4 regions of the Brucella pituitosa genome follow, and region 3 is predicted to be linked to each of the others. Evidence: riboswitches for the same ligand, from Rfam matches in the RefSeq annotation. Region 3 holds a riboswitch; each other region holds the start of a gene.

Region 1 (7,731 bases), on a different replicon from region 3:
AGACTTGAAACAAAAACCGGCAGCGGGTTGAGACCCTGAGTCTTCAAGCCATCAATCAACGCTTCTACCGGTTGCGTCTGACCGCTTTGCACAAGAGCACGATAGAAGATTATTGCAGCAACTGGCGCGTCTGCGTTCGGCCAATGATTTTTAATACTATCAAGCGACGACACCGCATCACCCGGCCACCACAAACCAGCCTTCAATAGGGGCGTGGCTTCTTCCGGCTTTTCCAAACCAGAAATCATTGCAGCGCAATAGCTGAGGAAAGCGCTCGTATTCGCCGCTCCGCCTTCGATCAGATAATGCCAAAGTGCCTCGCGCTCGCTGACAGGCACATTGGAAAATCTGTCCAGACCATGATCAGGTTTGTCGTCGCCCGGCAGCACGGCTATCTTTGCCCCATGCGCAAGCGCAGAAGCATGCAGTGCCTCAAGCCCATAAGGCCAGTAGGTTTCACCACCAATGATACGCACCACGATCAGCTTCGCGTGACGTGCCGTGCGCTCCACATAGGTATCCACTGACATCGGATGGGTAAGGCTTAGAAAATTGGCGAGCCTTAGACTTGGCCTCAGACTTGGCCCGCCCTGCACAAGCTTATGAGCTTGGGCAAGGCTGGCCAATTCGGTGTCAGCAGCGGAAAGGAACAATATTTCGCCCGGCGTCTGGCCAAGATCGATGGCCTCGTTGCCGTCGCTGATCGTTCCTTTCTGGGCAAGCAATAAGTGCATTACGAAACAGCGTCTTTCACGGCTTTGGTGATTGCCTGCTCATCGATCTCATGCAGACCAATGACGACAAGGCGCGTATTGCGCACTTCATCTTTGCCCCATGGGCGGTCGAAATAATGCTCAATACGCGGACCAACGGCCTGCACAACCAGACGCATCGGCTTACCCGGTACGTCGACAAAGCCCTTGAGACGCAGAACATCATGTTCCGCAATCACGGCCATAAGCTTCTCGGTAAATGCCTTCGGATCGGCAACAGAGCCTGCTTCAACAACAAAGCTTTCAAACTCGTCGTGATCATGCTCATGGCCATCAGCATGATGGATTTCATGATGCGACTTGCGGTTGGCAATATCGTCTTCCGTACCCACGCCAAGACCGAGCAGTACATCGGCACCAAGCTTGCCAAAACTTGCCGACACCATATTGACGCGGCGTGTTGAGCGTTCAGCCACATCGGCCTTCACGATATCGAGTTTCGATGGATCAACGAGATCGGCCTTATTCAGAACGATAAGGTCGGCCGCATGAATCTGATCCTCAAAAAGTTCTTCTAAAGGGCTTTCATGATCAAGAGATTCGTCCGCTGCGCGCTGTGCATCCACCTTGTCGTGATCATCGGCAAAACGACCTTCAGCAACGGCGGCTGCATCAATCACAGTCACCACGCCGTCAACCGTAACCTGCGTCTTGATTTCAGGCCAGTTGAAGGCTGCGACCAGGGGCTGTGGCAGCGCCAGACCCGACGTTTCAATCACGATATGATCAGGACGATCCGCACGGTCGAGAAGCTTGGTCATGGTCGGAATGAAATCATCGGCAACAGTGCAGCAAATGCAACCATTGTTGAGTTCAATCACGTCTTCCTCACGGCAGCTTTCGATACCACAACCTTTCAGAATTCCGCCATCGACGCCCAGATCGCCGAACTCATTGATGATGAGCGCAATACGTTTGCCATTGGCGTTTTCCAGCAAATTGCGGATCATCGTGGTCTTGCCCGAACCTAAAAAGCCGGTGATCACGGTCGCTGGAATCTTTTGTCCCTGCATCGAATTATCCCTTCATTTTGAGCGACAGACCTGCCGCCATGAAATAAACTTCATCCGCCACTGATGCCACGGCCTGATGCAAAAAACCGGCATGATCGCGAAACTCCCGCGCCATCCGATTTTCCGGCACAATGCCAAGTCCAACTTCGTTCGAAACGAATACAACCGGACCTGAAAGCTGGCGCAACGCCGCTATCAGTGTCTTAGTTTCAGCAGCGATATTCTGCTCTGCCATCATCAGATTGGTGATCCAGAGTGTCAGGCAATCGACCAGCACAAAGCGGTCATGCCTTGCATGTTTTTCGAGCATTCCAACAAGATCAAGCGGTTCCTCCACCGTCTGCCATTCGCTTCCGCGACGATGGCGATGAATGGAGATGCGGCTTTCCATTTCCTCGTCGAATGCGCGTCCAGTTGCCAGATAGACTGGCTGAAGTCCTGAGTCTTCAACCAGTTTCTCTGCATAAGACGACTTACCGGAACGGGCTCCGCCGAGAACGAATGTAATTTTTCCTGACGAAGCCATTCCTATCAGCCTTCCACTTCCGACTTTGCGTAAGTCTGAATGAACCAGCCTAGTGCCAGACCGATCACAGCCCACATAAAGAGGTTGGTTGCCAGAGATGCGACAGCATATTGCGAGGCCAGCAGCGATGGAATTGGCGAGGAAATATCTTCCGGATGCGGCGCGCCATAAAGATGTGGTGCAACGATCAGCACCAGACCAAGGATCTTGGAAACCACTTCTCCACGCAGAACCAGCAGATAAATACCAACACCGCTCAAGACCACCGTGGAAAGCCACCAAAGCTGACGTTCAGCCAAATCCGCAGCGGGCATCGCAGGCAATTCCGGCGAAAGCCCTAAAGCTGGCAGGAAAGCGACCGTAAAGAAACCAGCCATACCCCAGAGAATACCGTTCTGCGGGGTGATGCGACGACCGAGCAGCAACGCTACACCGCCGAGCAGAAGCGCAAAACCTGCACCGGCCACGAGATTGGCAAGCAATGTATTGCCAAGACGACCAAACGGCAGTTCGGCTCCAGCTTCTTCACCTTCACTAGCAGCAGTTGCAGCAGCGGCATGATCATGTGGCGCGGCAGCTTCTGCTTCACCATGGCTGTGACCGCCGCCAGCGTCTTCATAAGTTTCCGCCTGAATGATGAGCGGAACAGTTTTCAAATACATGGCAGGCGTCACGAGAAGCCCTGCCAGAAGGCCAGCAGCAAGCGTGGCCAGAAGATAACGGATCAACATTCTTGTCCCTCAACAAAAAACTCGCGCCGACGGCCATTCACCATCGGGCGCTGCAAAGCACCAAATCCTAAAACAGACGCTTTAACTGCTCAGTGACAAGGAAAACCGTAAGAGTGACGCGTGTCATGCGCCGAATCATGCAGCGTATCCGAATGCGCGAGACCGACGCCGTAGATCAGGAAAGCGCCGAGCATGAGCGAAACCACCGCAGTACCAAGACGGGCAGCAAGTGGCAGAGGGAGTGTAGTTGAAAGTGAATTTTCTTTATGCGCAGCCATGACAACCTCCGTGCAGGCAGCAGGGAAAACCTCCCATCAGGTGCGGGCATAATGCCCTTCACGCAACAGGCAGGTCTCCTGGCTCACGGGTCGCAGGGTCTGAAGCTGCCTTCCCAGAAACGCTGATGGTTTCCAGTGGCTGCCGGTTAACCGGCTTGCCTCATCCCTCTCCGCTCTACAGTCGCGGGGTCGGCTGCGATAAAGACGCCCGGATTGGGTCCGTCCGTCGCATTCCCTTTTGGTATCGCCGGGGCTTCGTCCCGGCAAAACCTGTTGCATAAATCGACACTAGGCCTTCGCCAATGCGGCGTCAATCAGCCTATCGGGTATAGACGCTTGCGGGCAGCCTCCCCTCGAAGCCTTACCCAGTTGTCAATTGCATCCGCATTACGCAAAACTCTAGGCCGCAGCCAAAGCATAAGACCAACGATCAGCGTCCAGGCAATAACCACATCCGATAGAAAATGCGCACCCATAAACACACGATTCAACGAAATGAGCACCAACAATGGTACAAGGATAAGCGCGGCAACCTTACGTCTGCGGGCAGGAACAAAAACGAGCAGAGATAACATCACTGCTGCTGCAGACGATTCTCCTGATGGAAATGAGCAGTTGTTGCGACATATGCCCGCCAATTGCCATGCAGGCGTAAAATCGGACAAACCGCCAAACTCGATCAAATGCCTTGGCCGCGCTCTCCCTATGAGTATCTTCAAGCCTTGAACCAAGGCCCCCGACCCAAGGATAAAGGTCAAACTGACATAGAGAATTTTATGCGGTGCAATTGAAGGAAGCGGGCATCGCCACACCGCATACAATACCGGCAAGACCAACACAGCGATCAAAAAAAACCACTGACTTGACCGATGCATATCTCTTAGAGAAGTCCAAAAAAAATTCTCAGAAATAAAGAAAGAACCTGAACTAAAAAAATATCTTGATACAGCAAGATCAATTTGCGGAAAAATTATAAATACACCTGTGAAGGCAATAGAAAAATACAAAAACCTCTTATTCAAATCCGTATAATTATTATTAGTATTTTCTAATAAAATTGAATCAGACTTCACAATTACCTCTAAAAACAATACAAATAAAATATCAATTCAAGTAAATATTATTCTATATTTAAGACATAAATACTAAACTATAAATCGCAATAAATTCTGTCGCAAAAATTGCTAGAAATAATTTATTACGGAATGATTTTTGCAATAAATTCTTTGGGGTTTCATAACGTCTGATTTAAAATTAGGACAAACTAAATAGATCGTCGATATGCAGACAGCTTTCCAAACCTTCAGCCAACTCATCAAGTGCCGCTTCGATGCCAGCACGATAATTCCCGCCTGAGCTGCTTACGCCGAGTGCTGCGAGAAAATGCTGCCGAAAATCATCTGCTCCAAAAACACCATGCAGATATGTCCCTATGATCCGGCCATTCGCTGACATGGCTCCATCATCATGATCGCCAATGCGGGCAAACGGGCGAATAACATCTGCCCCCCCAGTGCGACCGATGTGAATTTCATAACCTTCAAGAGCTGTATCAAAGAGCACCGAGCGGGCCGCGACGTTACGCACAACTTTCTCCGGCTCCATCACAGTCTCAACGTCGAGCAATCCAAGTCCTTCAATCTCGTGAACCTGCCCTTCGATGCCTTCAGGATCACTGATGCGGCTTCCGAGCATCTGAAACCCACCACAAATGCCAAGCACATGCCCGCCGCGCCGCACATGGGCCCGTAAATCTCGCTCCCAACCGTTTTCACGGAAGGCAATCAGATCAGCTATCGTGGATTTGGTTCCCGGCAGAACGACAAGGCCCGCATCATGTGGCAATGGCTGCCCCGGTGGAACCATGACGACCTCGACTTGGCGCTCTGTTTTCAATGGATCGAGATCATCAAAATTTGCTATACGCGGCAGCATTGGTACTGCCACTTTTAAAGCTTTGGCATCACCGCGCGTTGCCCGCTCCAGCACGACCGAATCTTCTGCAGGCAAACGTGAAACTGCTTTGAGCCACGGAACGACGCCGAAAGACCGCCAACCCGTGAAGTCTGTGATCGCAGTCAAGCCATCATCAAACAGCGAAATATCACCGCGAAACTTATTGATAAGAAAACCACGCACCATCGCGCGATCTTCTTCCGACAAAATTGTGTGCGTACCGACCAGCGATGCAATAACACCGCCCCGGTCAATATCTCCCACCAGCACCACCGGCACATTGGCCTGGGTGGCAAAGCCCATATTGGCAATGTCGCCAGCGCGCAGATTGATCTCTGCAGGCGAACCGGCTCCTTCGATCAGTACAAGATCAGCGCCGTCACTGACAATGCCAAAAGATTCCATCACCGCCGCCATAAGTTGCGGCTTCAACTGCTGATAATAGCGCCCGCGGGCCTCTCCCCGCACTTGCCCCTGAACAATCACCTGACTGCCCATATCGGTTTGCGGCTTCAAAAGAACCGGATTCATATGAAAAGATGATGGCACACCGCAAGCCAATGCCTGCAGCCACTGCGCGCGGCCAATTTCGCCGCCATCGTCACTGACGGCTGCATTGTTGGACATATTTTGCGGTTTAAATGGCCGGACTTTCAGTCCGCGATTGCGGGCAACCCGGCAAAGACCCGCAACAAGCACGCTTTTGCCGACATCCGAACCCGTTCCCTGAAACATGATCGCGCGTGTCATGTCCCGTGCCTATCCCAAGTTTCTGCGACTGGCAATCGCTGCACCTTTCCGCAAGCTTATATGCAAAAATGCGCATCCGATTATTACAAAAGTGAGCAACATTATTCCAATGGAGCGTTGGCAGCAACGCGCCATTGTGATCTAGTCGGGCTAGGAGGCGCGGTGCTCATAGGGAGGAAACCATGGATACGGCGGACCAGAATCAATTCGAACTCAACGAAGACCAACTCGCTATTCAAGAGATGGCGCGTGGTTTTGCTGCCGATTTTGTAGCGCCTCACGCGCTGCAGTGGGATCGCGACAAACACTTTCCGATAGATGTCATTAAAGAAACCGGCCCACTGGGGATGGGTGGTATTTATGTGCGCGACGATGTCGGCGGCTCAGCGCTCAAGCGCTCGGATGCAGTCCTTATTTTTGAGGCACTGGCCGAAGCCTGTCCGGCTTTTTCGGCGTTTATTTCCATTCACAATATGGCTGCGTGGATGATCGACACATTTGGCGATGAAAACCAACGCCAGATGTTCCTGCCCAAACTGACATCTATGGAAACCCTCGCAAGCTACTGTCTTACCGAGCCTGGCTCCGGTTCCGACGCGGCAGCCCTTCGTACGCGCGCTGAGCGTGATGGCGAACACTATGTCATCAACGGAACCAAGCAATTCATTTCTGGAGCTGGCGCGACTGATCTTTACGTTACCATGGTGCGTACCGGCGAGGACGGCCCAAAAGGAATTTCTACTCTCGTTGTGCCGAAAGATGCACCCGGACTGTCTTTTGGAGCCAATGAGCACAAGATGGGCTGGAATATGCAGCCAACTCGCACAGTCATTTTCGACAATTGCCGCGTTCCAGTTGCCAATCGTTTGGGCGACGAAGGTACCGGCTTCAAGATTGCAATGGCCGGACTTGATGGCGGAAGGCTGAACATCGCCGCATGTTCAATGGGCGGTGCGCAATCAGCACTTAACAAAGCGCTGGAGTATTGCGGGCAGCGCAAAGCTTTCGGCCAGACGATTGATCGTTTTCAGGCTTTGCAGTTCCGCCTCGCCGACATGGAAACCGAGCTTTCGGCCGCACGCCAGCTCCTTTACACGGCCACAAGCAAGCTCGACCGCAAAACCCACGACGCAGGCAAGTGGTCTGCTATGGCCAAGCGTTTTGTGACAGACACAGGTTTTGATGTCGCCAACGACGCTTTACAACTTCTTGGCGGCTACGGCTATCTGCACGATTACGGCATCGAAAAGCTTGTCCGCGATCTGCGCGTTCACCAGATCCTTGAAGGTACAAACGAGATTATGCGCGTCATCATTGCACGCCAGCTGATCGGACGCTGATACACATATTGAATGGGAGAAAATCATGGCCACTATCGCATTTATCGGCCTCGGCAATATGGGCGGCCCAATGGCCGCCAATCTGGTAAAAGCCGGGCATAAGGTCATAGGTTTCGATTTATTGCCTGCTCATCTTGAGGAAGCGAAAGCCAACGGGCTCCAGATTGCTGCAAGTGCTGCGGACGCTGTCAGCGATACGGATGCAGTCATCACCATGCTGCCCGCAGGTAGACATGTTCTTTCGGTTTATGAAGACATCGCGCCTAAAGCCAGAAAAGATTCAGTTTTCATCGATTGCTCGACAATCGATGTTGATTCGGCGCGCAAGGCACACGAGATCGCGACCAGATACGGTCACCTTTCG
Region 2 (7,731 bases), on a different replicon from region 3:
CGCTTCATATGCACCTTGATATCCTCAAAGGAACGCGCAGGCGCAAACTCCTCAACACGCACACCGAGATCACGAAGCAGTCCGACGGTAGCCCGCGCAGAGAACGTGCCTGCCAGTACCAGATCAGGCTTCATGAGAAAGACTTCCTCTGCCTGTCCATGATTGACGGGAAGCTGTCTGGCCTTCTCAGTCATGACCGACAAAAGCGGATCACGCGAAAGATACGACACCGACTGTAGTTGCGTGGCATCTGCCAGCAACATTGCCAGCTGATCTGTGCAGACATTGATCGACACCACACGCTTGGGCAATCCATCCGCGTGAGCGGAATGAAACGCAGCCAGAAACAGGCCTGCCAAAAGACTAAGCCTGATTTTCCGTGATGCGGGCTGCGTTTTCATGTTCTGCATCTCGTTAGAAATTCCGCGTCAGCCCGATATTGAAGCTGCGCCCCGGCGCATTATAGCCAGACGTCGTCTGGTAATCCTTGTCGAAAATATTCTCCACCGAAAGCTTCAACTGCGACTGAGTGTCGATGTCATAAAGTGCGATGAAATCAGCCGTCACATAAGGATCGAGCTTGGTCGTGTTCGCAGCGCTCGTGTAGCGCGAGCCGCCGTAACGCATCCTTGCCGTTAAATCGAGTTTTTCAACCGGCTTGAAGTTCACCTCTGCCATCGCTTTCACCCGTTCACGATAGGCCAGATCATTATCGGTATCCTCGTCTATCGGACGTTTCAGATCTATGGAGCCTTTGACGCCCCAACTGTCGTTAAAGCGATGTGCAAGTGTCGCCTCAAAACCCGTAACCTGCGCACGCGCAATATTATAAGGCAGATAGGAAGGTGCTGTGCTCAAGATCGCATCGCGCAGCCATGTTTGATAAAAAGCCATATCAAGGCTTGTGTTGGCGCTGGCCTGCCAGTTGAAGCCAATCTCGTAGGAGCGTGATTTTTCCGGTTGCAAGTCGGCATTGGCAAAACCGGGATAATAAAGCTCATTGAAGGTAGGAGCACGGAAGCCCGTTCCAAACGACGAACGCAGCACAAGATCAGGCAGGATTTCGTAACTCGTACCGAAATTATACGTCACGACGTCACCGAATTGCTCATTGTAGTCATAGCGCACACCGCCATCAAAACGCAGCGCATCATATTCAAGCGAATATTGGCCAAACACAGCAGCGAGATTGCGACTCGTCTCAGCATAAGCAGTCGTTGCATCCACCTCTTCGCGATAAGCCTCAACGCCGCCCGTCACGACATGCGAGACATTGCCGGTATCGAACTGCTTTTCCGTTGAAGCGAAGATGCCATAGCGCTTGGTTTCAAAGCGGTCCGAGCCACTGACGCCTTTGCGAAAATTCCTGCTATGATCAAGGCCAGAGCTGAACTCGATCGTCGACGACGAGTCTGATGTGTGATCGATCCGCGCACCAAGCTTGCCGCTGAATGCAGTTGTGTAAGCTTCGTTAGCAGAAGGGGCTTTCGCATCATATTGATTGCGCCCCCGGCTTAAAAGGCCGTCCGTATAAATCTTGCCCCAGTCAAAATCCTTCGACAGCGCGAAGTTGAACGATCCCTGCAGGAAACCATCGCGATCAGGCTCATAACCAAAAGCTTCAGGAGTTGTGAAATTATAACCCCGTGTGCCTGTCATCGCCGCACCAAACGCATAATCGATACCGTCTTTGCTGCGTCCCTGCAGCGAACCGGATGCATAACCGCCCCATGGATGCGTTACACCTGTTGTCACGCTCCCGCAGAAAGAGCGCTCGCCACAAACTCCGCCCTGCCTGGTGATGATGTTGATGACGCCACCCATGGCATCGGCACCATATTGCGAGGAATGCGCGCCTTTGGCGATTTCAATACGATCAATCGAGCTCAACGGAATATTGGAAAGCGCAGTCGCCCCGGTCGTCGCCGAAGCTGTTCGCACGCCATTCACCAGAACGACTGTCTGTTTCGATGACATTCCTCGAATATAGAGATTGGAAGATGATCCCTGCCCACCATTCGTGGTGATCGAAATGCCCGGATAATATTGCAGCAGCGACTGGAGATCCGGTGAGGCAGAACGCTCTATCTCGGCCTTATCAATCACCGTGACCGAAGACGTCGAACGCTGCAACGATGTTGCGCGGCGCAGCGACGTTACAACAATCGTGTCGAGCACGACGCCATCCTGCGCGTTTAAGTTTGTCTGTGCGATTGCATCCAACGGCACCGCCACAAGAACGGTCGATGCAAGATATGCCGATAGTCGGAGAATATGCATTTATTTCTACTTCCTGCGCGCAAGCTTTGCTTCACCGCAGGTGTCAGAAATCAGGGCGCAAGCGCCCTGTCTTTGTCCCACGGCAACATTTCACAATGTCACCGCTACGGACGGCCGCGACTGAACACCCCTCGTGTCAGCCATGGGTGACTGGATACGGCAGGTCTCCTGACTTCCGGGTCTTCATCGGTCCTCCGCCTTCCCGAACACGAATGCTCAGTGGCTATGATCGTGAGATACGATCATGGGAGGATGACTCTCCGGTTACAGTTGCGGGGGCAGTCTCGGCATCAGCAATTTAATGCTTCACCGTGTTCCCTTTTCATCCACCCTCTCGGGCAGAACCGTTTCCTGAAGTGAGCGATAGCAAGGGGAAGGAAGATTATCAACTGCAACAATGTGCCCCATCTGAATCACATTCAGAGCGAAGTGATTCAGATGGTTGAATTGCAAAGGTTTTCCTATCTCAGGAAATCGCGGAAGCGACGCAGCGCAAAGAAGAAAAGAACGCTTCCGATTACAATCATGGCCAGTAATTGCGGCCACACGACGCTGAGTCCTGCCCCCCGGAACAACACCGATTGCGCGAGCATCACGAAATGTGTGTTGGGTGCTGCCAGCATGATGTTCTGGATAATTTCAGGCATACTCTCACGCGGCGTTGTACCGCCTGAGAGAACCTGAAGCGGCAGCAAAACCAGCATTAGCAGAAGGCCAAACTGCGGCATCGAACCGGCAATCGTTGCGAGAAAAATGCCAAGGCTGGTGGTTGCAAAAAGCTGCAATGCAGCTCCCGCCAGAAACAGTGTCAGTGAACCGTTGATCGGCACCGCCAGAACGCCCTGCACCACCACGATCAGCGAAAAGGCCGTAGCGACCAGAACCACCATACCCATAGACCAGACCTTGGAAATCATGATCTCAAGCGGCGTTACCGGCATCACCAAAAGGTGCTCGATGGTGCCATGCTCGCGCTCACGGATAAGGGCTGCACCCGTCAGAATAATTGAGAGCATCGTCACCGACGAGATGACATTGGTGATCGCGCCGAACCACCCCTTGTTCAGATCCTGATTGAACCTTGCACGCAAATTGAGGCCAACCGGCGTTTGCGTGTCCCCGCGATAGCGATTGAGAAACTCGGAAACTTCGCTCGAGACAATCGACTGCACATAACCACCACCCGTAAAGGCCTGGCTCATGCGTGTTGCATCAACATTCAGCTGGATTGTTGGCGAACGCCCGGCGAGAAGATCACGCTGGAAATTCGGCGGAATATCGAGTGCGAATGTATCCAGCCCCGCATCCATGCGCTTATCCATCTCATGAGACGAGATGAGTTTGGGCGGCACAAAATATGGCGGATAAAACGCGGTCGTAATCCGACCCGAAACCGGCGACTGATCCTCATCGACAATGGCTATAGCCGCATTGTTGAGGTTTTCAGGCATAGCCTTCGCCGCCGTGTAGATTGCGAGCGTAAAGGCATAGACAATGAGCAGCAGAAGCATCGGATCGCGCGCCAGTCCGCGCAGTTCCTTGATACCAAGCTGGAGTATATTGGAAATCCGCATCTCAGCCCGCCTGTTTCTTAAGGAGAACAATGCCGAGAACGGTAAGCACCGGGATTGCAATCAGCAGCGGCAGAAACGACCCCGCCAGATCGGTAAAATCGAGCGCCTTAGAGAAAGTCCCGCGCGAGATCGTCACGAAATAGGTTGTCGGATAAATTTTCCCGATAAAGGCACCCGCTCCCTGCAAGGATGAGACAGGATCAATAATGCCAGAATATTGCACAGCAGGAATGAGCGTCAGCAATGCTGTGCCGAAAATCGCTGCAATCTGGCTATTGATAAAGGTCGATATCACTAAGCCCATACCAGTCGTGATGATGACATAGAGCAGCGCTGCTGTGGCATAGGTCAGGAAGCTTCCGGTAAATGGCACGCGGAATATGAAAACCGCGAAGCCTGTCAACATCAGGAAATTGAGGAAGGCCAGCGCGATATAGGGCAGTTGTTTGCCCAGCAGAAACTCGAATTTCGTAACTGGCGTTACGTAGAAATTGATGATCGAGCCAAGTTCCTTCTCGCGCACCACGCTCAGCACAGCGAGCATCGCCGGGATCATCAAAAGCAAAAGCGGGATGACTGCTGGAACCATAGCCACAAGGCTCTGCACGTCCGGATTATACCGATAGCGGATTTCGAGATTGAAATTGCCGACGGTGGCAGCATCTCCATAAAGCTCACGCGCCTTCTGCGTCAGCCAATTGGCATGCATCCCCTGCACATAACCACGCACGGTTTCCGCTCGCGTCGGCATGGCGCCGTCGATCCAGGCAGCCACCTCAACAGGGCGACCATGCGCGACATTGCTGCCAAAATTCGGTGGAATTTCAATCGCAAGACTTATCTCACCCTCACGCATCCGTCGGTCGAGATCGTCATAGTCGGTAATTGGTGGCTTTTCGGTAAAATAGCGCGAACCGGCAAGCTGCTGGGTATAATCCCGGCTGATCGTGGTGTCATCGCGATCAAGAACCGCAAATGTCAGGTCTTCGACGTCAAGATTAATACCATAGCCGATGACGAACATAAGAATGACAGTACCAAGAATGGCTAATGTCGCACGGATCGGATCGCGCTTGAGCTCCAGCGCTTCGCGACGTGAAAAAGCCAGCATCCGTCGTGGGTTTGGCAACCAGCTCGATGAAGGCGTTATTCTCTTCTCCGGCTTCTTTTCCGGTATCGGATCGACCTTTTCCTGATTGCTTTTCTGTGGCGTGGTCTCACCTATCGCTTCTTCGAGATAGGCAATAAACGCATCTTCAAGCGTTGCTGCATTGCGGCTTGCGGTAATGGCTTTTGGCGTGTCGCTGATCAGCACCTTACCCGCATGCATCAGGGAAATGCGATCACAAAGCTCGGCCTCATTCATGAAATGGGTCGAGACAAAGATCGTCACATTATCCTTGCGCGAAAGATCGGCAAGTATCTGCCAGAATGCATCGCGCGCAACCGGATCGACGCCCGATGTCGGCTCATCGAGAATGAGAATGTCCGGTGAATGGATCAGTGCCACAGCCAGCGACAAACGCTGACGAATGCCAAGGGGCATCGAGTCCGGCAAATCATCCATAACACCAGCTAAATCAAACCTTTGGGCCAGTTCCTTGATTCTGCGTTTGGTATCGTCCTCTGCCATGCCAAACAGCTTGGCATGAAGCTCAAGATTCTGATGAACTGTGAGCTCGGAATAGAGCGAGAAAGCCTGTGACATGTAGCCGACATGACGACGTATATCGATATCCTTTGGATCGACCTCACGTCCGAACAGCCGCGCCGTGCCTTCGCTCGCTGGCAAAAGCCCGGTCAGCACTTTCATGGTCGTGGACTTGCCGCAGCCATTCGATCCGAGAAAACCGAAAATCTCGCCGCGCGGAATACGGAAACTCACATTATCGACGGCAGTAAAATTGCCAAACCGCACCGTGACATGCTCTGCCTCGATAGCGATACCGCTATCTGCCTGCGGATTGCGTGGCGGCATGACAACATCGCTATGCCCCCGACGAAGTTCTTCCGGCAAAAGCGCAATGAAGGCCGCATCAAGATTGGGCGTTTTGGTTTTCTCAAGCAGTTCCTGTGGTGTGCCGGTCGCAAGAATCTGGCCATCATTCATTGCAACCAGCCAGTCGAAGCGCTCCGCTTCTTCCATATAAGCCGTCGCAACAATGACACTCATCCCCGGACGATCCTTGCGGATGTCGTCGATCAGCTCCCAGAACTGACGACGCGACAAGGGATCAACACCCGTTGTCGGCTCATCGAGGATTAATAAATCGGGATCGTGGATCAGCGAACAGCAAAGACTTGTCTTCTGCTTCATGCCGCCCGAAAGCTTACCCGCCGGGCGATCCGCAAAGGGCGACATCCCCGTTCGAGCCAGAAGATCGGCGATGCGGCGCTCACGTTCGTGCTTGTCATGACCAAACAGCCGTCCAAAGAACTCGATGTTCTCGAAGACAGAGAGCGTTGGATAGAGATTCTTTCCCAGCCCTTGCGGCATATAAGCAATACGCGGAAAAGCCGACTGGCGATGGCGCTTATCGGCAATATCGCCGCCCAGCACTTCGATCCTGCCCTTCTGCATAACGCGTGCGCCAGCAATCAGCGACAGAAGGCTCGACTTGCCAACACCGTCAGGACCGATCAGCCCCACCATGCAACCGGCAGGCACGTTGAGCGAAATATCGCGCAACGCTTCCGTCGATCCATAAGACAGCTTCACGCTGTCAGCGCGAACGACAAAGCTGTCGTCGCCCACGCCAGCCTTTATCGAAGCCGCACTCATTTTACGGTTTCCGCGAGGTTCTTCGGCCATTCAGCATTGGGATCGAGTTTCACATAAGCCATTCCCGGAAGTCCGGTTTTGACTTGCTGAATATATTTCTGAAGCAAATCCTGCGGGATCTTTGCTTTGACGCGGAACATGAGCTTCTGGCGCTCTTCTTCCGTTTCAACCGACTTTGGCGTGAACTGCGCCACATCGGCCACGAAGCTGATCGTGGCCGGGATCACATACTGAGGTGCCGCATCGAGCACGATGCGCGCATCTGCCCCAATAGCTACGCGACCAGCCTGCGCAGTCGGCAGGAAGAAGGTCATATAGACATCGCTGACATCGACCAGATTAAGCACGCGACCACCGGCTGACAGCACCTCGCCCGGTTGCGCAACGCGATATTGCACACGGCCCGGCTTCGGCGAACGCAAGGTGGCATCGTTGATATCCGTGTCGATGGTGGCAATGGCGGCCTTTGCCGCTTCAACGGCAGCTTCTGCATCGACAACCTGTGCCTTGGCCGCACTGATCGCAGCGGCGGTCGCCGCCAGCTGCGCCTTCGCCGCCCCTACGGCTGCTTCAGCGCCTTGCGCGGTTGCCCGGTCATCATCGAGGACCTGCTGAGAAACCGTGCGTGACTCTGACAGCTGCTGCGAACGAGCCAGACGACGATTGGCGGCATCCAGCTGTGCCTCGCGCTGCGCAACGGTCGCTTCCGCAGCAGTTTGTTCGGCTTCACGCTGTGCGACGAGGCTTTTCGCTGTATCGATGCTTATTTCGGCCCGCCGCAATTGTGCTTCTGCCTGTTTGCGCTGGCTTTCGAGCTGAGCCGTATCCATGCGTGCCAGAACGGCATTCGCTTCAACGAATTGACCTTCATCGGCCAGGATTTCGCGGATACGTCCGGGGCTCTTGGTGGAAACATCGATCTCGACGGCTTCGATGCGGCCATTTCCGCCAGCAATGCCTTCCGGTAATCCGGGCGCGCTCAGTGCTTTCCAGGCATAATAGCCTCCGGCCGCCAAAACTACGACCACACCGGTTACAATCCACTGCTTGCGATTAAACCCCATGCCGAAACATCCTCTGCGTCATCATCATCTT
Region 3 (7,731 bases):
CTTTGTGCAGCCAAACGGCCTCGCCTTTTCACCGGATGAAACCAAGCTCTTTGTTGCCGACAGCGCTTATAGCCACGACGAACAAGCGCCACGTCATATCCGGGTCTTTGATGTCACAGACGACGGCAAGCGCGTAAGCGGCGGTAAGATTTTCTGCACCATCGATAATGGCCTGCCGGACGGATTCCGTTTTGATACCGAAGGTAATTTGTGGACCAGTGCTGGCGATGGCGTACATTGTTTCTCACCGCAGGGTGAACTTCTCGGCAAGATTAAGACACCGCAAACGGTGGCAAATGTGACCTTTGGTGGCCCTCGCCGCAACCGTCTTTTCATTGCGGCAACGAGATCACTCTATGCGGTCTATTTGACCGTCACGGGTGCACAGCACCCTTGAATAAAGTACGGCGACCACCCGAAAAAGATGGTCGCCGCTGAATAATGCTTACACTAATTCATTTGAAAAATTAAATTAGCCACATGCCCGTTTTTGGTTCTGCCCTGCAGGACAGGCATGCCAATATCTATACCTTGTTCAAATCCGAACCACCACCGCTCCACAAAATCACCCATGGAAACCGATTTAGGTTCACACATCCGGAACCCGAAATAACGACACATCCGCAATATGATTGCATCGATCACTCCGGCAATGCGACCTCAACCTTCAACAATCGAGAGAGCGCCTTTCCAAATGCGACATGCGGCCATATAAACAAACCGTCAATCAAATGGAAACAGTTTGTCAACAAAAACACTCACATCGCCGTGATAAACTTAAGCAAAAAGTGAAATTTTTCACAAACTTAGTAGAAAACAACCATTCCATATATTAGCATTTGCCTTATAAATTCATATTTATTTCGATCATATTCAATGAATATTAACAAAACCGAATAAATGATTTCCTGGTCGTTATGCTGATTGCTTCAGCTCCAGAGCCGCATAACCTGGTACACGGTAACGAATATGACATCCATGCACACCGTGATATTCGACATCCACCTCAACACCGAAAACACTGCGAATACATTCGGCTCGTAAAACCTCGCGCGGTGTCCCTAATTCTACAATCTGTCCTTTGTTCATGATTGCGATACGATCGCAGAACATGGCCGCATGGTTCAGGTCATGCAGTGCGGCGACGACGGTCAATTTCTGACGCCTGACAAGATCGAGCAATCCGATTTGATGACCGATATCGAGATGATTTGTCGGCTCATCCAGAAGCAGTATCTGCGGGTCCTGTGCTAAAGCACGGGCAATATGCACACGTTGGCGCTCCCCGCCTGAGAGCGTGTGCCAATAACGACCTGCCAGATGTGCCATATCAACATTGGCCAGCGCCCGATCGACAACGGCATCGTCCTGCTCTGACCAGGGAGACAGAGCGCCAAGATATGGCGTGCGCCCCAACTCCACCGCCTGCCTTGCGGTGATGCGCTCTGTTGTGCCCGCCTGTTGTTCAACAAGTGCCAGTTTGCGCGCAATCTCGCGCCGATTAAATTTTTGGATCGGCTTACCGCAAAGTTTTACTTCTCCCGAACGACTGCGTCGTACACCTGAAAGCAGAGACAGAAAACTTGTTTTGCCTGAGCCATTTGGCCCGATGATACCGAGGAATTCTCCCTCTTTCACATCGAGCGAAACGCTACGCAGGATATCAACGCCTCCTGCTGACCAACTGACGTTGTTTGTAGAGAGCATCATGATTGTGCCCTTCTCTGTCCAAGCAGCAGCGCAAATGCCGGGGCACCGACCAATGCCGTAATGACTCCGATAGGCAAAACCTGACCGGGAATAATAATGCGAGACACAATATCGGCCAGGATCATAAAGATTGCACCGATGAGCGCCGCCGCAGGCAACAACCTGCCGTGACGTACACCGACCAGCATGCGCGCAGCATGAGGAATAACCAGACCAATGAAGCCGATGGAACCGACAATCGACACCATCACGGCCGTCATCATGGCGCTCACACCAATCAAAACGGCATAAACGCGCCGCACCGGAATACCAAGCGATGCAGCAGATTCCGAACCGAAAGTGAAAGCATCTAACGCACGGGCATGCCAAAGACAGATAAGAAGCCCCACCACACAGGCGGGCAAGGCGAGCGCAACGTCCGGCCAGCGGACACCTGAAAGATTGCCCAACAACCAGAACATAATCCCGCGCGCCTGTTCGGCATTTGCTGCCTTCGTGACAATGAGAGATGTCAACGCGTTAAAAAGCTGCGAACCAGCAATGCCGGCCAGAATGATCGCACTGTTACCGCGCCCTGCCCGCAATGCGAGCAGGGAAACGAGAACAAAAGCCACAATCGCACCGATAAACGCTCCCACTGACAGCGAGAGCACACCTGCACCAATTCCGAGAATAGCAACGCTCACTGCCCCGGTAGAAGCCCCGGCAGAAATACCCAGAATATAGGGATCGGCCAGCGAATTGCGGAGAAGCGATTGCAGAACCACGCCCGACAAGGCCAGCGCCGCACCGCAGCAAGCTGCGACAACAGCCCGGCTCAGCCGATAGCTCCAAACGATGCCTTCATCAATCGGCGCGATAGGATAGCCGGCATTCCAGACGCGGTTGGCGATGGTCTTCGCCACCACGTCCAGAGGTATGGCAGTTTCACCAATGGCAGCACCCAGCCACAAAGCAACGAAGAGCAGGACGAGCGCAAGTACTCCCAAAAGCACCCGGGAACTCATCGTGGTTTTCAGTGAAATGCCTGCTATGGCTGCCTTTGACATCACTTATTCAGATCCGAACCGGCAATATCGGCAGCCAGCGTTTCAATGCCCTCGATCACTCGCAACGACGTGCTCATCGACTGTGCATCGATATCGAAAACATATCCACCTTCAACAGCAGGCATTAATTTCGTCACAGGATCGGTCTTGAGAAACTGATGTTTGACCGCAATGTCATCGGCAGGATAACGACGACGATCAAGCTTCGCTGCAACGATCATCGATGGGCCCGCCTTGGCGATTGTTTCCCAACCCACCGCTGGCCATTCTTCTTCACTCTCAATCACATTCCTGATGCCGAGCGCAGAAAGGATGTAGGCAGGAGCGCCGAACTTACCAGCAACATAAGGATCAGCATCAACCTGTGTGCTGGAGAACCAGGCAACAGCCGAAAGCTTTCCATCTGCGGAACCGATCTTTTTGCGGGCTGCATCTTCACGTGCCTTGAGCTCTGCGATCAGCTTTTCACCGCGATCCTGTACATTGAATATCTGAGCCAGTTCGCCGATTTCCTGATAGACGATATTCATCGTGAATGGCGCTGTGCGAACACCATCGCCGCCACCAGAATTATCTTTGCCGACGCAATCGGAAGGCGATGTGTAGGCAGGAATACCCAATTCTTCGAATTGTTCCGGTTTGGCCACAATGCCCATCGGCCCGACATGCCACTGGAAATCCGCCGTAACAATGTCTGGCTTTTGCGTAAGTACGCTTTCAAAACTCGGATCGTTATCAGCCAGGCGCTTTACCTTGGCATTCACCTCCTCAAAGCCTTTGAGGACCGGGCCGAACCAAACAGCCGTACCCACAACCTTGTCGCCGAGGCCAAGGCTGTAGAGGATCTCCGTGCTGCTCTGACCAACGGCGACTGCCCGCTCCGGCGCGTGTTTGAAGGTTACATCGCGACCGCAGTTTTTCAGCGTCAGCGGATATTGGGTTTCTGCTGCCTGCGCCGCGAAACCGGTTGCGAAAAGAGCGACTGCGCCCAGAAGTGCGCTAAATGGCACTTGGCCTGAAATTTTCATCTAAATCCCCGAAATGATATGAGAAAAAGCCGCATCAAACGGCGGAAGCGATCCGGCGCTTAAAGAGAACGGACATATCCGGGGATATGAATGACAATGGGAGACGACGTCTTGCGACGTTTAAAGCTGTCATAACCAACTCCTGCTCCGGGCATCCCCGCCCGTGACAATGGACTACGTTAGACGGCAGGTCTCCTGGCTCGCAGATATTCGCTGTTCATCTGCCTTCCCGAGCTGTTTGTAACAAGCCCAGTGACATGACGCTTTTGAGGCATCACAAGGATGAACGGCAATCCGCTTACAGTTGCGGGGGCAGCCACGGTTTCGGCCCCTTTTGGGTCGTCCTCACCGTGTTCCCTATTAATCCCCTTCACTCTCGGTCGGGGGAACCGTCGTAACTTTATTACATCGCACCTTTGGACACGTCAAGCGAAGCCGGACGCTTATTCGGCTATATAAAAGCGCCACATAAGACTTTTTGCTAATACGATCTTGCAAGTAAAACGAGCGGCATTGCTTGCTGGTATATTGCAATTCTCTGCTGTAGTCTCCAGATCAGGAGTCTCTGACTGGGAAGCAGAGGGTTTTGAGGAGGGCTGTCAAAAGACAGCAGAAAATTGCACGCAAAGTGCATTCAGGGAGGATTTATGCGTAAATGGATTCTGGCCATTTCGTCTGTGGCAGCGCTTGCAATGACAGGCGCGGCTTCGGCTGAAGATTATAAAGTACTGGCACCAGCAGCACCGGGTGGTGGCTGGGATCAGACAGCACGCACCATGCAGAGCGTGCTTCAGGATGAAAAGATTTCCGGCAGCGTTCAGGTTATCAACGTTCCGGGCGCAGGTGGCACCATTGGCCTCGCGCAGTTCGTCAATCAGAATAAAGGCGATCCGAGCCAGCTCATCGTTGGCGGCTATGTTATGGTCGGCGCGATCCTGACCAACAATTCGCCGGTAAATCTTGACGCGATCACGCCAATTGCTCGCCTCACCGGCGAATATGAAGCTATCGTCGTTCCAGCATCATCCGACATTCAAAATCTTGGTGATCTCGTCACCAAACTGAAAGCCGACCCAGGTTCTGTCTCGTGGGGCGGCGGTTCTGCTGGCGGCACGGACCACATTACGGCCGGCCTTTTCGCCAAAGCCGTTGGCGTTGACCCGACCAAAGTCAATTACATCGCCTTTTCCGGTGGCGGTGAGGCACTTGCAGCAATTCTTGGCAATCAGGTGACTGTGGGTATTTCCGGCTACGGTGAATTTGATCCGCAGATCAAGGCTGGCACGCTGCGCATCATCGGCATCTCCAGTGACGAACGCATTGAAGGCATCGATGCTCCGACGTTCAAGGAAAGCGGCGTTGATGTTTCAATCCAGAACTGGCGTATGATTGGCGCTGCGCCCGATATTACTGCGGAACAAGTAGCCGTCATCAATGCCGATGTTGAGAAGATGGTGAAATCGGAATCCTGGCAGAAGGCACTTAAGGATAAAGGCTGGGCCGACACCTATCTGGCAGGCGATGCGTTCAAGGAACAGCTCGCCAAAGACGTGGCGTCCACTGAAACCATCCTCAAGGAAATCGGCCTCGTCAAATGACAGGATCTGAACAGCAGGCAGAGCGCCGTTCCACTGGAACGGCGCCGGATTATGCAGCTCTTGTGATCGCCTTCATTCTGGGAGCGGTCGCTATCGCGATTGCCTGGTCAACCGCCTATGGCAACAACGTTCTTTCCTATTCGCCAGTTGGGCCAAAAACTGTGCCCTATATCATTGCCGCCGGGTTGTTCATCCTGTCTATATGGACGGTGATCAGTGCTATTAAAGGCGACTTTCCAGAGCGCGAACATCAGGAAATCGCGCCTATGGCCTGGATCGTCGGTGGCTTGGTTATTCAGATGCTGACGATGAAAACTTTGGGATTTTCCATCGCAACGGGGCTACTCTTTGCGGCAACGGCGCGCGGATTTGGTTATCGCAAGTTCTGGATCAGCGTGCCTGTCGGCATCGTCTTTGCATTCGTCATCTGGTTCATTTTTGCGCGCGGCCTGCAGCTTTCGCTGCCATCAGGCTGGCTTGAGCATCTGGTTTAGAGCGAGACAACAATGGATACTGTCACTCTTCTCGCCAACGGACTTCTGGTGGCGCTTGAACCGGCAAACCTTATTTATGCGCTGATTGGCGTCACACTTGGTACGGCTGTTGGCGTACTGCCGGGCATCGGCCCGGCGCTGACTGTGGCATTGCTTCTACCTGTCACTTATAAACTTGATCCTGCCGGATCGCTCATCATGTTTGCCGGTATTTACTACGGTGGTATGTATGGCGGTTCAACCACGTCGATCCTGCTCAACACGCCCGGAGAAAGTGCTTCCATCGTCACGGCGTTGGAGGGCAACAAAATGGCGCGAGCGGGGCGCGGCGGGCCAGCACTTGCAACCGCCGCCATCGGTTCCTTTATTGCAGGACTTATCGCCACTCTGGCACTGGCATTCGTGGCCCCGTGGGTGGTGAAATTTGCCCTCTCCTTCGGTCCATCCGAGTATTTCGCGTTGATGCTGCTCGCGTTCATGACAGTTTCGGCAGCATTTGGCGATTCCACATTGCGCGGCCTCACCTCGCTTTTCATAGGCTTGACGCTTGGCCTGATTGGCATCGATCAGCTGACCGGACAGGCACGTCTGGTCATGGGCACACCGAACCTTCTTGACGGCATCAATGTTACCACGCTTGCAGTGGCACTGTTTGCCATTGGTGAGACTTTGGCCGTGGTTTCCAAGAAATTGAGCCCCGACGATGAAGTCATCGCCGTCAAAGGCTCTGTCTGGATGACCAGGAACGACTGGAAGCGCTCATGGATGCCATGGCTGCGCGGAACGGCAATTGGCTTTCCGATTGGTGCTATGCCTGCAGGCGGCGCAGACGTGTCGAGTTTCCTTTCCTATTCGGCAGAACGTCAATTCTCCAAACATCCCGAGGAGTTCGGTAAAGGCGCGATTGAAGGCGTTGCGGGGCCTGAAGCGGCGAACAATGCATCAGCAGCCGGTACGCTTGTTCCACTGCTGACGCTCGGCCTGCCAACGACAGCGACGGCTGCAATCATGCTTGCTGGCTTTCAGCAATTCGGGCTACAGCCCGGACCATTGCTCTTTGTGACCAATGCGCCACTGGTTTGGGGCTTGGTCGCAAGTCTTCTGGTCGCCAACCTGATGCTGCTGGTTCTGAACCTACCACTTATCGGCCTATGGGTGAAAATGCTCACTATCCCGCGCCACTGGCTCTATGCGGGCATTCTGGTCTTCGCCACACTCGGCACCATCGGCGCTAATGCATCGACATCGATACTGTTCGGCCTTCCGGTATCGTTTGAGCTGGGCCTGCTTCTGGCTTTCGGCTTGCTCGGTTATGTGCTGCGCCGCTTTTCCTATCCAATCGCTCCGGTTGTTGTAGGACTGATCCTCGGACCGATGGCAGAAAAAAGTCTCCGCCAAGCACTGCAGATTAGTCAGGGAAATCCGATGACGCTGGTAAACTCATGGGTATCAGTGACATTGATCGCACTGGCAATCGCTGCGGTGGTCGTGCCCATGATTATGCGTCAACGTGGCAAGGGCGAATTGCTCAAGCAGATGGCAACCGACGAAGACTAAAAAGCAAAAAGCCCCGGGGAAACCGGGGCTTTACCTCAATAAGCAATTATTAGCTTAGTCATGAATTTTACGGAACTGAGCCACATCGATGCCGAGCGTCTCAAGGTCTCTTGCCATCGGCTGATGACCGACACGCAGGGCAGCAGACGCGCGGACGGCACTGCCGAATTGCGCAAAAGCACGACCGAAACGGTTGTTAAAACGGGCAAACATTTTCATCTCCATCACGGACGCTCTACTGGTCCGCCCCCTAAAGATGGTAATGTTCAACCTCCGTTTGAACATCAAACTTTGC
Region 4 (7,731 bases), 850 kb from region 3:
AGAACGCAATCCGCCTTAATTGGCCTCCATGCAACAACGCCTAAACGGCCCATTCCACATTGGTGGTGAACGCAATCGTCAGCCAGCGATCAGGGCCTTCGCCTCCAAGCGCATCGCCGATTTCGTCACGTAAAGCATCCCATTCTTCGAGCTTTCTTGCGGGCTGATCGGGTGGCACGATAAAATAGAGTTCTATCTGCTTGCCACGCCCGACCTTGGCGACATAGGCACGATAGGACTTGAAGCCGTTGCGCTCCACGACGTGCTTTGCGACCTGATCCACATGCTGCTTGAGATCGATAGGTGTCACGAGCAACATGTCCGCTAGTGCCTGTTTGATCGTCCCAATCGGCATCGGAATGATGGCGATACAGACGAGGGCCAGCACAGCAGGGTCGATATACGGCGTTATCCAATGGAACTGAGTTCCCTGAATGGCGTAGCCTATCAGGAAGGCGATGAGCAGTGCTGCGGTAATACCACCTGACATGATCCAGGCTTTGGCATCCAGCGCAATGAAGTCGGATTTGAGCTTGCGGTTGGCACGGGTTTCAAGCCATACCATGCCGAGGCAGGCAACAAGAGCAACGACGGCATAGAAGATCGCGTAACCAAATTCGAGATCACGACCGCCATGCATCAGACTGCCGATGGCATTGATAAGCGCATATATTGCAACGCCGGTCAGCATGATACCGTTGAGGCCCAGAACCATAGGTTCAAGATGCCAGAAACCCATGGTGAAGCGATCACGCAATTTTCCGCTTGGAGGCTCTGGTAGTGCAGACAGTGCAATTAACCGGGCAACAACAAGTGCAAGCCCGCTCATGGCAGCATCTGCAAACATGTAAACACCGTCAAAGACAATAGAAAATGAACCAGACAAAAGGCCAAAGACGACGCCAAAGCCTGCAACAAAAATAGTAACTGCTATGGATATTTGAAGAATAGATTGTTCACTACGCAATTTTTACTCCGAATTGACACGCAGCACGCGGCAATAGATATTGGGAGGAGAAATGCGATTGCCGGACTGCGGCTGAAATCTATAGGAATCTTCTTGAAGAGGCAAATCGGCCTCGGGGTAACTTATTCAGAATGAGAGCCCCCCAGTGGTTTTCCGGGGGACTCTTTGGTGAAATTACTGCCACTGCTGATCCTTGACGAAGGTGTGATCGGTCTCACCCCTAAAGAAGTCACGCCCATAAATGAGCAGGCAGAGAACAACTCCTGTGGCAAAGGCCCAACCTGCACCACGCGTTGCAAGAACTGCACCTGTAACGCCAGCAATGCCGAGATCGCGCTGCGAACGGGCTTCCATCACGCCGATACGTACCGAAACATAACCTTGAATGAGCAATGTCAGGGTGAGTGCCACACCGAGGATCGGCTGCACGAGCGTCACGATTGGCATCAGGAACAGGCCCGTATTGGTGCCCCAGCGGAAAGATCCAGCGCCACCGAAGATCGAGTGCATCGACTTTTTGCCCTTGGAGAAGCGTTCGCAGATGACAACCTGCATCGCAGCCCATACGGGTCCGCACATGGTAACATCGGGGCCAAGTACCGACATGCCGGTGTTACGCATACCGAAAACAAGGTGAGCGCGATTGGCATTATAATCGATCTTTTCATCTGGACGATGAAGCTGTGCTTCTCCGAGGATCGACTTGGTTTTCAGTACGTCGCCAAAGAGAACGATATAGGTTGCGAGAACCGTTGGCAGAGCCGTCAGGAACATTGACAATGGCGGCAGGCCAAGACCAAAGACCGTGTATTCGCGCCAGAGTGTTGCGAAATCCGGCGACGAAATCGTCCACTGGAATTCAGGCCATTTGGCTTCGCCAAACAGTGGAGCGATGACAACGGCGAGCAGGATGCACGGCAGAATGCCGAGTTTTCCAACCAGGCCGAAAATGCCACCCTTGCGCGACAGGCGGGCGAATTGCGGTGAGAACATCAGATAGAAGCAAAGGCCGATAGAGATCGCGATGGTGAACGGGAAAATATCGAAGTTGCCGCCGATCTTGAAGACGGAAATAACTGCTGCAAAGCCCGCGCCGATAATAATGCCGGATTTAATCGCTTGTGGAATGGCGGCAATAACGCGATTGGCGATGCCTGTGGCACCGATCAATATTGATAATAGTCCCAGGGTCATCTGGAAGGAAACAAGCGCGTGGACGCGTTCCGGACCTTCGGGGAAGGTAGCGCAATAGGCCATGATGAGCGGGACGGCGGGTGTAATCCAGCCCGGAACGACAGGGTCACCAAGCAGATGATGGGTGAGGTAGAACAGGCCGTTGAGAACAACAACGGCTAGGGCCACTTCAAAGGGCATGCCCAGCAATTCAGCCATCAGCGGAATAGCGGCCAGATCGACCGCGCACATCAGAAGGCCCTGACAATAATCAGGCCACTCGAATTTATAATGAACGAAAGGCAGACGGATTTTGAACGGTCCGGCAGGCCAATATGGCTGCTCCTGACCGTCGATGCGTTCAGTGCTCAAGATTTTACTCCGAATAGACGAAACAGGGCTCCGGAAGAGCGGCTAATCAAGCCCACTCGTCCGGGATGCTGTTTTAAAAGAGGGTGTGTGCTCAGAATGCTTCGCGATAAAGCGCCAGCGCGTCAGCTTCGGTCACATCGACAGGGTTGTTACCCAGAAGACGTGTCTGAAGCATTGCATATCGTGCCAATATTTCGAGGCTTTCTTCGGTGACATCAACGTCGCGCAGACGGCGCGGTGCGCCAGAGCGGTTCATCAGGTCTTCCATATAATCAACGAAAGCAGCCGAACGTTCCTCTGTCGTGCCGTCCGATTTGCCAAGAAGCAGGTCGGCAAGTTCTGCGTAAAGCTCAGCAGCACCCGCCATGTTGAAGCGTAGGACCGGTCCGAGCATCAATGCGTTGGAAAGGCCATGCGGCACATGATAATGGCCGCCAAGCGGATAGGCCAGGGCATGAACCGCGCCAACCGGCGAGTTCGAGAAGGCCTGACCGGCATAGTTTGCGCCAAGCAGCATGGCTTCTCGGGCGTGACGGTCTTTGCCGTTTTCGCAAGCTGCAACCAGATTGGCCGACAAGAGCTTCAGTGCTTCGCGCGCAAAAGCGTCGGAAAGCGGGTTCTTCTTGATACGGCTGGTATAGGCTTCAATCGCGTGAACCATGGCGTCAATGCCGGTGGCAGCCGTGTGAAGCGCTGGCAGGCCGCAGGTCAGTTCTGCATCCAGAATGACGAAATCTGCATAAAGCTGGCGGGAGACGACACCCATTTTGGTGGTTTCGCCGGTGGTCAGGATCGTGATGTTGGTCACTTCTGATCCGGTGCCAGCAGTGGTCGGGATCTGGATCAACGGCAGGCGCGTGCCCTGCACTTTGCCAATACCATAAAGCTCAGACAGTTCCTGCTCGGAGACGATAAGCACCGCAGCAAGCTTTGCAATATCCATTGAAGAGCCGCCGCCAAGGCCCAGCACGATATCGCTGCCAGCGGCCTTGGCCTGATCGACACATTCGAACAGAACTGATTCCGGCGGATCAGCAACAACTGCATCGAAAATGCTGATGCTGAAGCCTGCTTTTTCCAGCGAAGCGAGCGCTTCTTTGAGAACGCCAGCCTTGTGCAGGCCCTTGTCGGTTACGATGAGGATTTTGCGTTCTGAGAAACGTTCGCCCAGAACTTCGCCGAGACGCTTTGCAGCCCCCCACTCGACAAGCATTGAGCCGACCGTGTCGAACGAAAATGGCTTGATACCTATAGTCATTGTTTCCACCCTTATTCAAATTTCCCCAGAGCCGAGGTCTCTCATTCCTCGCCGGCACAGAGGCGCTGGGTTTCAAGCGGTCCGGCTTTCGCGTAGAGGAAAGCCGGACCGACAGTTTTCCGATGCAGCCGGTGCATCGGTCGTCTGAAGAGATGCTTGGGAGGATCTCTTCTTAATTGTTCAATATATTGAACAATGTTCAGGATTTAATAAAGCGATACAGGAAATGAAGCGCGGCTGTCAATTTATCCCTTCGACGAACACCAGGGATTTTAATCAATTCAATTGATATCCGGGAGATGTCGTTCAGTAGGGCATTGATTTCGTTAAGCTCTTTGTCTGTCATCTCACACGGCTTTGTGAAGGCCTGGTATGCCCACGAGCAAATTCTCGGTACTGGACGGCTTGACGAAGTGAATTGTAAGCTCGGAAACATGACCATTCATGCGAGCAAGGGAGGGCTTCATGGAAGTTACGATCATCACAGGCGCATCCGATGGCATAGGTGCCGAAACCGCGCGCCAGATAAGCATGTGTGACGGGAACAAGGCAGCGCTGGTTCTGGCGGCGCGTAACGTCGAAAAGTTGCAAGCGCTTGCTGCAGAAATAGAGCAGTCAGGCAGTAAAGTTCTGGTTGTTCCGACCGATGTTACGGATCGCAATGCCTGTATTGGCCTCATTGAAAAAACGGCTTCTTCTTTTGGTCGGATTGATACGCTGATCGTTAATGCGGGCATGTCGGCCCATGCCAATTTTTCCGAGATCAAACCGGAAGACTTGAAATGGATGCATGATCTGATGGAGCTCAACTATTGGGGCAGCGTCTGGCCGATCCATGCAGCACTCCCGCATCTGGCCAAAACCAAAGGCCGCATCGTGGCAGTTTCATCTGTTGCCGGACTGATTGGCGTGCCGGGACGTACAGCCTATAGCGGCACCAAATTTGCGCTTTCAGGGTTTTGTGAGGCGCTGCGTTCCGAGCTTGATCCAAGCGGTATTTCGGTGACGATTGTTTATCCGGGCGTCGTCAAAACCGACATTCGCAAGGTTGGCTATGGAGCCAGTGGGGGCGCTCTCGGGGTGAGTGGCGTTCGCGAAGACGATATGATGTCTGTTCAGCGGGCCGTCGAGCTGATGCTGGATGGAATCACCAACCGCAAACGCGAAGTGTTGATGACGCGTCAGATGCGTTTGGGGCGCTGGTTGAAACTATTGGCACCACATCTGGTGGATCGCATGGCATTGAAGGCCGTAAAGCCCGACTTTCGACCCAGGCCTATCACGCCTGTGGAATAGTCGGCTACATATCCCTGCTATTCACAGGCTGCCCGGGGTAAAAGCCAGATTAAATTTTTTTGAACCGTCTATCCATTGACGACTTTTTAACTTCAGATACTATATCTTGTGTTCAAGGTTCTTACGATTCGTGAGGATCAAAAGCGAAGATGGGAATACGGTGCGTGGTATCCATGATGGATGCTGTTAAGCCGTAGCTGCCCCCGCAACTGTAAGCGGCGAGCTTTATGTCCATATGCCACTGGCTAAAACCGGGAAGGCGGGCAAAAAGCATTAAACCGTGAGCCAGGAGACCTGCCTTGAACGAGAACGTCCACGGGCGGGGTGTCCGGTTGGCGCGCGATAAGTTGTGGCATTGTTCTGCCATGTCTTTTGGTGCCCCGTATATCCCTCTCATAAGCTTCGGGGTGACAAGCATGTCGAGTAATTCAAGACCAAACAGTTCCGGTCCGCCCGGTACGGGCTAGTTTGAAGGCTTCGCGCTCTTAAAGCTCGTTGTGCCTCTCAGTTTTCGTTGCTTTTCACGCGCATTTCGTCATGCGCGAACGCTTTTTTGCGCCTTCTTTCGTGTGAGGCGCAGTGGATCAAAACGTCTGTCTATATGCATTCTCCAACGCCAAATGCTTCTGCGACGGTGCTGGAAATGCTCCATCCCCAGTGAGGAAAAAATGAACGTTACCGTCTATAGCAAGCCCGCCTGCGTCCAGTGCACCGCAACCACCCGCGCGCTCGACCGTCAGGGCATTGAATATGATGTCATCGACATTTCCGCCAATGCCGATGCATATGATCTCGTTCAGGGCCTCGGATACCGTCAGGTGCCGGTTGTTGTTGCCGGTGAATCCCATTGGGCCGGTTTCCGTCCGGATATGATCAGCTCGCTGGCGTAACGCCGGTCTGCTGCCGGGGTTTGTTATGGGCCAGATCGTTTATTTTTCCAGCCGTTCGGAAAACACGCATCGCTTTGTGATGCGTCTTGGCATGCGTTCAAAGCGCATTCCGCTGGAAAGCTATGAAGATAATACTGGCCTGTTACGGGTCAACGAGCCTTTTGTGCTCGTAACGCCAACCTACGGCGGCGGGGGTGCGAAAGGCGCTGTTCCCAAGCCGGTCATCCGCTTTCTCAATGATGCGGATAACCGATCCCTCATTCGCGGTGTTATCGCCGCCGGGAACAGCAATTTCGGCGAAGGCTTTGGCCTTGCAGGCAAAATAATTTCGGAAAAATGTCAGGTTCCCTACCTCTATCGTTTTGAGCTTCTGGGAACGGATGAAGACATTGTCAATGTTAAAGACGGGATGGAACGATTTTGGACACGGCAGACACAACCCTGACCCGTGAGCGCGAGACGGTCGCCGCTTCGGAAAAGCACGAGTCATCGCCAGCATCGGGCAGCAAGCCGCAGAAGCTGACGGAAACGTCGCTGGATTATCACGCGCTCAATGCGATGCTGAACCTCTATGATGACGAGGGGAAGATTCAGCTGCATCGCGATCGCCAGGCGGCGCAGCAATATTTCCTGCAGCACGTCAACCAGAACACGGTGTTCTTCCACAATCTGCGTGAGAAGCTCGATTATCTGGTCGATGAAGGCTATTACGAACAGGAAGTGCTGGATCAGTATTCCTTCAATTTCGTGCGCGATCTTTTCGATCATGCCTATGACAAGAAATTTCGCTTCCCGACCTTCCTCGGTGCGTTCAAATATTACACCAGCTATACGCTGAAAACCTTCGACGGTAAGCGCTATCTTGAGCGCTATGAAGATCGCGTCTGCATGGTGGCGTTGGCGCTTGCGCGTGGCAACGAGCAGCACGCACGCGAAATGGTCGATGAGATCATTTCAGGTCGTTATCAGCCGGCAACGCCGACCTTCCTCAATGCAGGAAAAAAGCAGCGTGGCGAACTGGTCTCGTGCTTCCTGTTGCGTGTTGAAGACAACATGGAATCGATTGGTCGCTCGATTAATTCGGCACTCCAGCTTTCAAAGCGCGGCGGCGGTGTGGCGCTCAGCCTGACCAATATTCGTGAATCCGGTGCGCCGATCAAGCAGATCCAGAACCAGTCTTCCGGCATCATTCCGGTGATGAAGCTTCTGGAAGATTCATTCTCCTACGCTAACCAGCTTGGTGCGCGTCAGGGCGCGGGCGCGGTTTATTTGCACGCCCATCACCCCGACATCATGCGATTCCTCGATACAAAGCGCGAAAATGCAGACGAAAAAATCCGCATCAAGACGCTGTCGCTTGGCGTTGTGATCCCGGACATCACGTTTGAACTCGCCAAAAACGACGAGGACATGTACCTCTTCTCGCCTTATGACGTCGAGCGCGTCTATGGCGTGCCGATGACCGAGATTTCGATCACTGAAAAATATCGCGAAATGGTGGATGACGGTCGTATCCGCAAGAAGAAGATCAATGCGCGTGACTTCTTCCAGGTGCTGGCAGAAATCCAGTTTGAGTCCGGCTATCCTTACATCATGTTTGAAGACACGGTGAACCGTGCCAATCCGATTGATGGCCGCATCACCATGAGCAATCTCTGCTCGGAAATTCTTCAGGTGAGCGAAGCCAGCATCTTCAATGATGATCTGTCTTATGAGCATCTCGGCAAGGATATTTCCTGCAATCTCGGGTCGCTCAATATAGCGGCAGCCATGGA

Evidence for each region. A riboswitch is a leader RNA that binds a small molecule or an ion and turns the genes downstream of it on or off. The one in region 3 is predicted to bind cobalamin.
Region 1: it holds a riboswitch for cobalamin, as region 3 does, so the genes downstream of both, ACSME1_RS02355 (CbtB domain-containing protein) here and ACSME1_RS18305 (ABC transporter substrate-binding protein) in region 3, are expected to answer to the same signal.
Region 2: it holds a riboswitch for cobalamin, as region 3 does, so the genes downstream of both, ACSME1_RS02535 (TonB-dependent receptor domain-containing protein) here and ACSME1_RS18305 (ABC transporter substrate-binding protein) in region 3, are expected to answer to the same signal.
Region 4: it holds a riboswitch for cobalamin, as region 3 does, so the genes downstream of both, nrdH (glutaredoxin-like protein NrdH) here and ACSME1_RS18305 (ABC transporter substrate-binding protein) in region 3, are expected to answer to the same signal.

What each region holds. Positions count from the first base shown of each region.
Region 1 is NZ_OZ264092.1:475,380-483,110, forward strand. It holds gene cobN (cobaltochelatase subunit CobN) at 1-734, opposite strand, end outside; gene cobW (cobalamin biosynthesis protein CobW) at 734-1,786, opposite strand; gene cobU (bifunctional adenosylcobinamide kinase/adenosylcobinamide-phosphate guanylyltransferase) at 1,791-2,312, opposite strand; gene ACSME1_RS02350 (CbtA family protein) at 2,318-3,043, opposite strand; gene ACSME1_RS02355 (CbtB domain-containing protein) at 3,133-3,321, opposite strand; cobalamin riboswitch at 3,373-3,610, opposite strand; gene ACSME1_RS02360 (phosphatase PAP2 family protein) at 3,636-4,394, opposite strand; gene ACSME1_RS02365 (cobyric acid synthase) at 4,576-6,027, opposite strand; gene ACSME1_RS02370 (isobutyryl-CoA dehydrogenase) at 6,210-7,367, shown strand; gene mmsB (3-hydroxyisobutyrate dehydrogenase) at 7,393-7,731, shown strand, end outside.
Region 2 is NZ_OZ264092.1:520,670-528,400, forward strand. It holds gene ACSME1_RS02530 (ABC transporter substrate-binding protein) at 1-401, opposite strand, end outside; gene ACSME1_RS02535 (TonB-dependent receptor domain-containing protein) at 415-2,280, opposite strand; cobalamin riboswitch at 2,422-2,644, opposite strand; gene ACSME1_RS02540 (ABC transporter permease) at 2,742-3,854, opposite strand; gene rbbA (ribosome-associated ATPase/putative transporter RbbA) at 3,856-6,666, opposite strand; gene ACSME1_RS02550 (HlyD family secretion protein) at 6,633-7,700, opposite strand.
Region 3 is NZ_OZ264093.1:1,514,650-1,522,380, forward strand. It holds gene ACSME1_RS18290 (SMP-30/gluconolactonase/LRE family protein) at 1-397, shown strand, start outside; gene ACSME1_RS18295 (ABC transporter ATP-binding protein) at 916-1,710, opposite strand; gene ACSME1_RS18300 (FecCD family ABC transporter permease) at 1,707-2,717, opposite strand; gene ACSME1_RS18305 (ABC transporter substrate-binding protein) at 2,759-3,787, opposite strand; cobalamin riboswitch at 3,956-4,196, opposite strand; gene ACSME1_RS18310 (Bug family tripartite tricarboxylate transporter substrate binding protein) at 4,435-5,385, shown strand; gene ACSME1_RS18315 (tripartite tricarboxylate transporter TctB family protein) at 5,382-5,879, shown strand; gene ACSME1_RS18320 (tripartite tricarboxylate transporter permease) at 5,892-7,436, shown strand; gene ACSME1_RS18325 (hypothetical protein) at 7,491-7,649, opposite strand.
Region 4 is NZ_OZ264093.1:639,256-646,986, forward strand. It holds gene ACSME1_RS14195 (cation diffusion facilitator family transporter) at 41-967, opposite strand; gene ACSME1_RS14200 (hypothetical protein) at 1,142-2,512, opposite strand; gene ACSME1_RS14205 (iron-containing alcohol dehydrogenase) at 2,604-3,770, opposite strand; gene ACSME1_RS14210 (SDR family oxidoreductase) at 4,236-5,066, shown strand; cobalamin riboswitch at 5,165-5,382, shown strand; gene nrdH (glutaredoxin-like protein NrdH) at 5,735-5,956, shown strand; gene nrdI (class Ib ribonucleoside-diphosphate reductase assembly flavoprotein NrdI) at 5,982-6,401, shown strand; gene nrdE (class 1b ribonucleoside-diphosphate reductase subunit alpha) at 6,476-7,731, shown strand, end outside.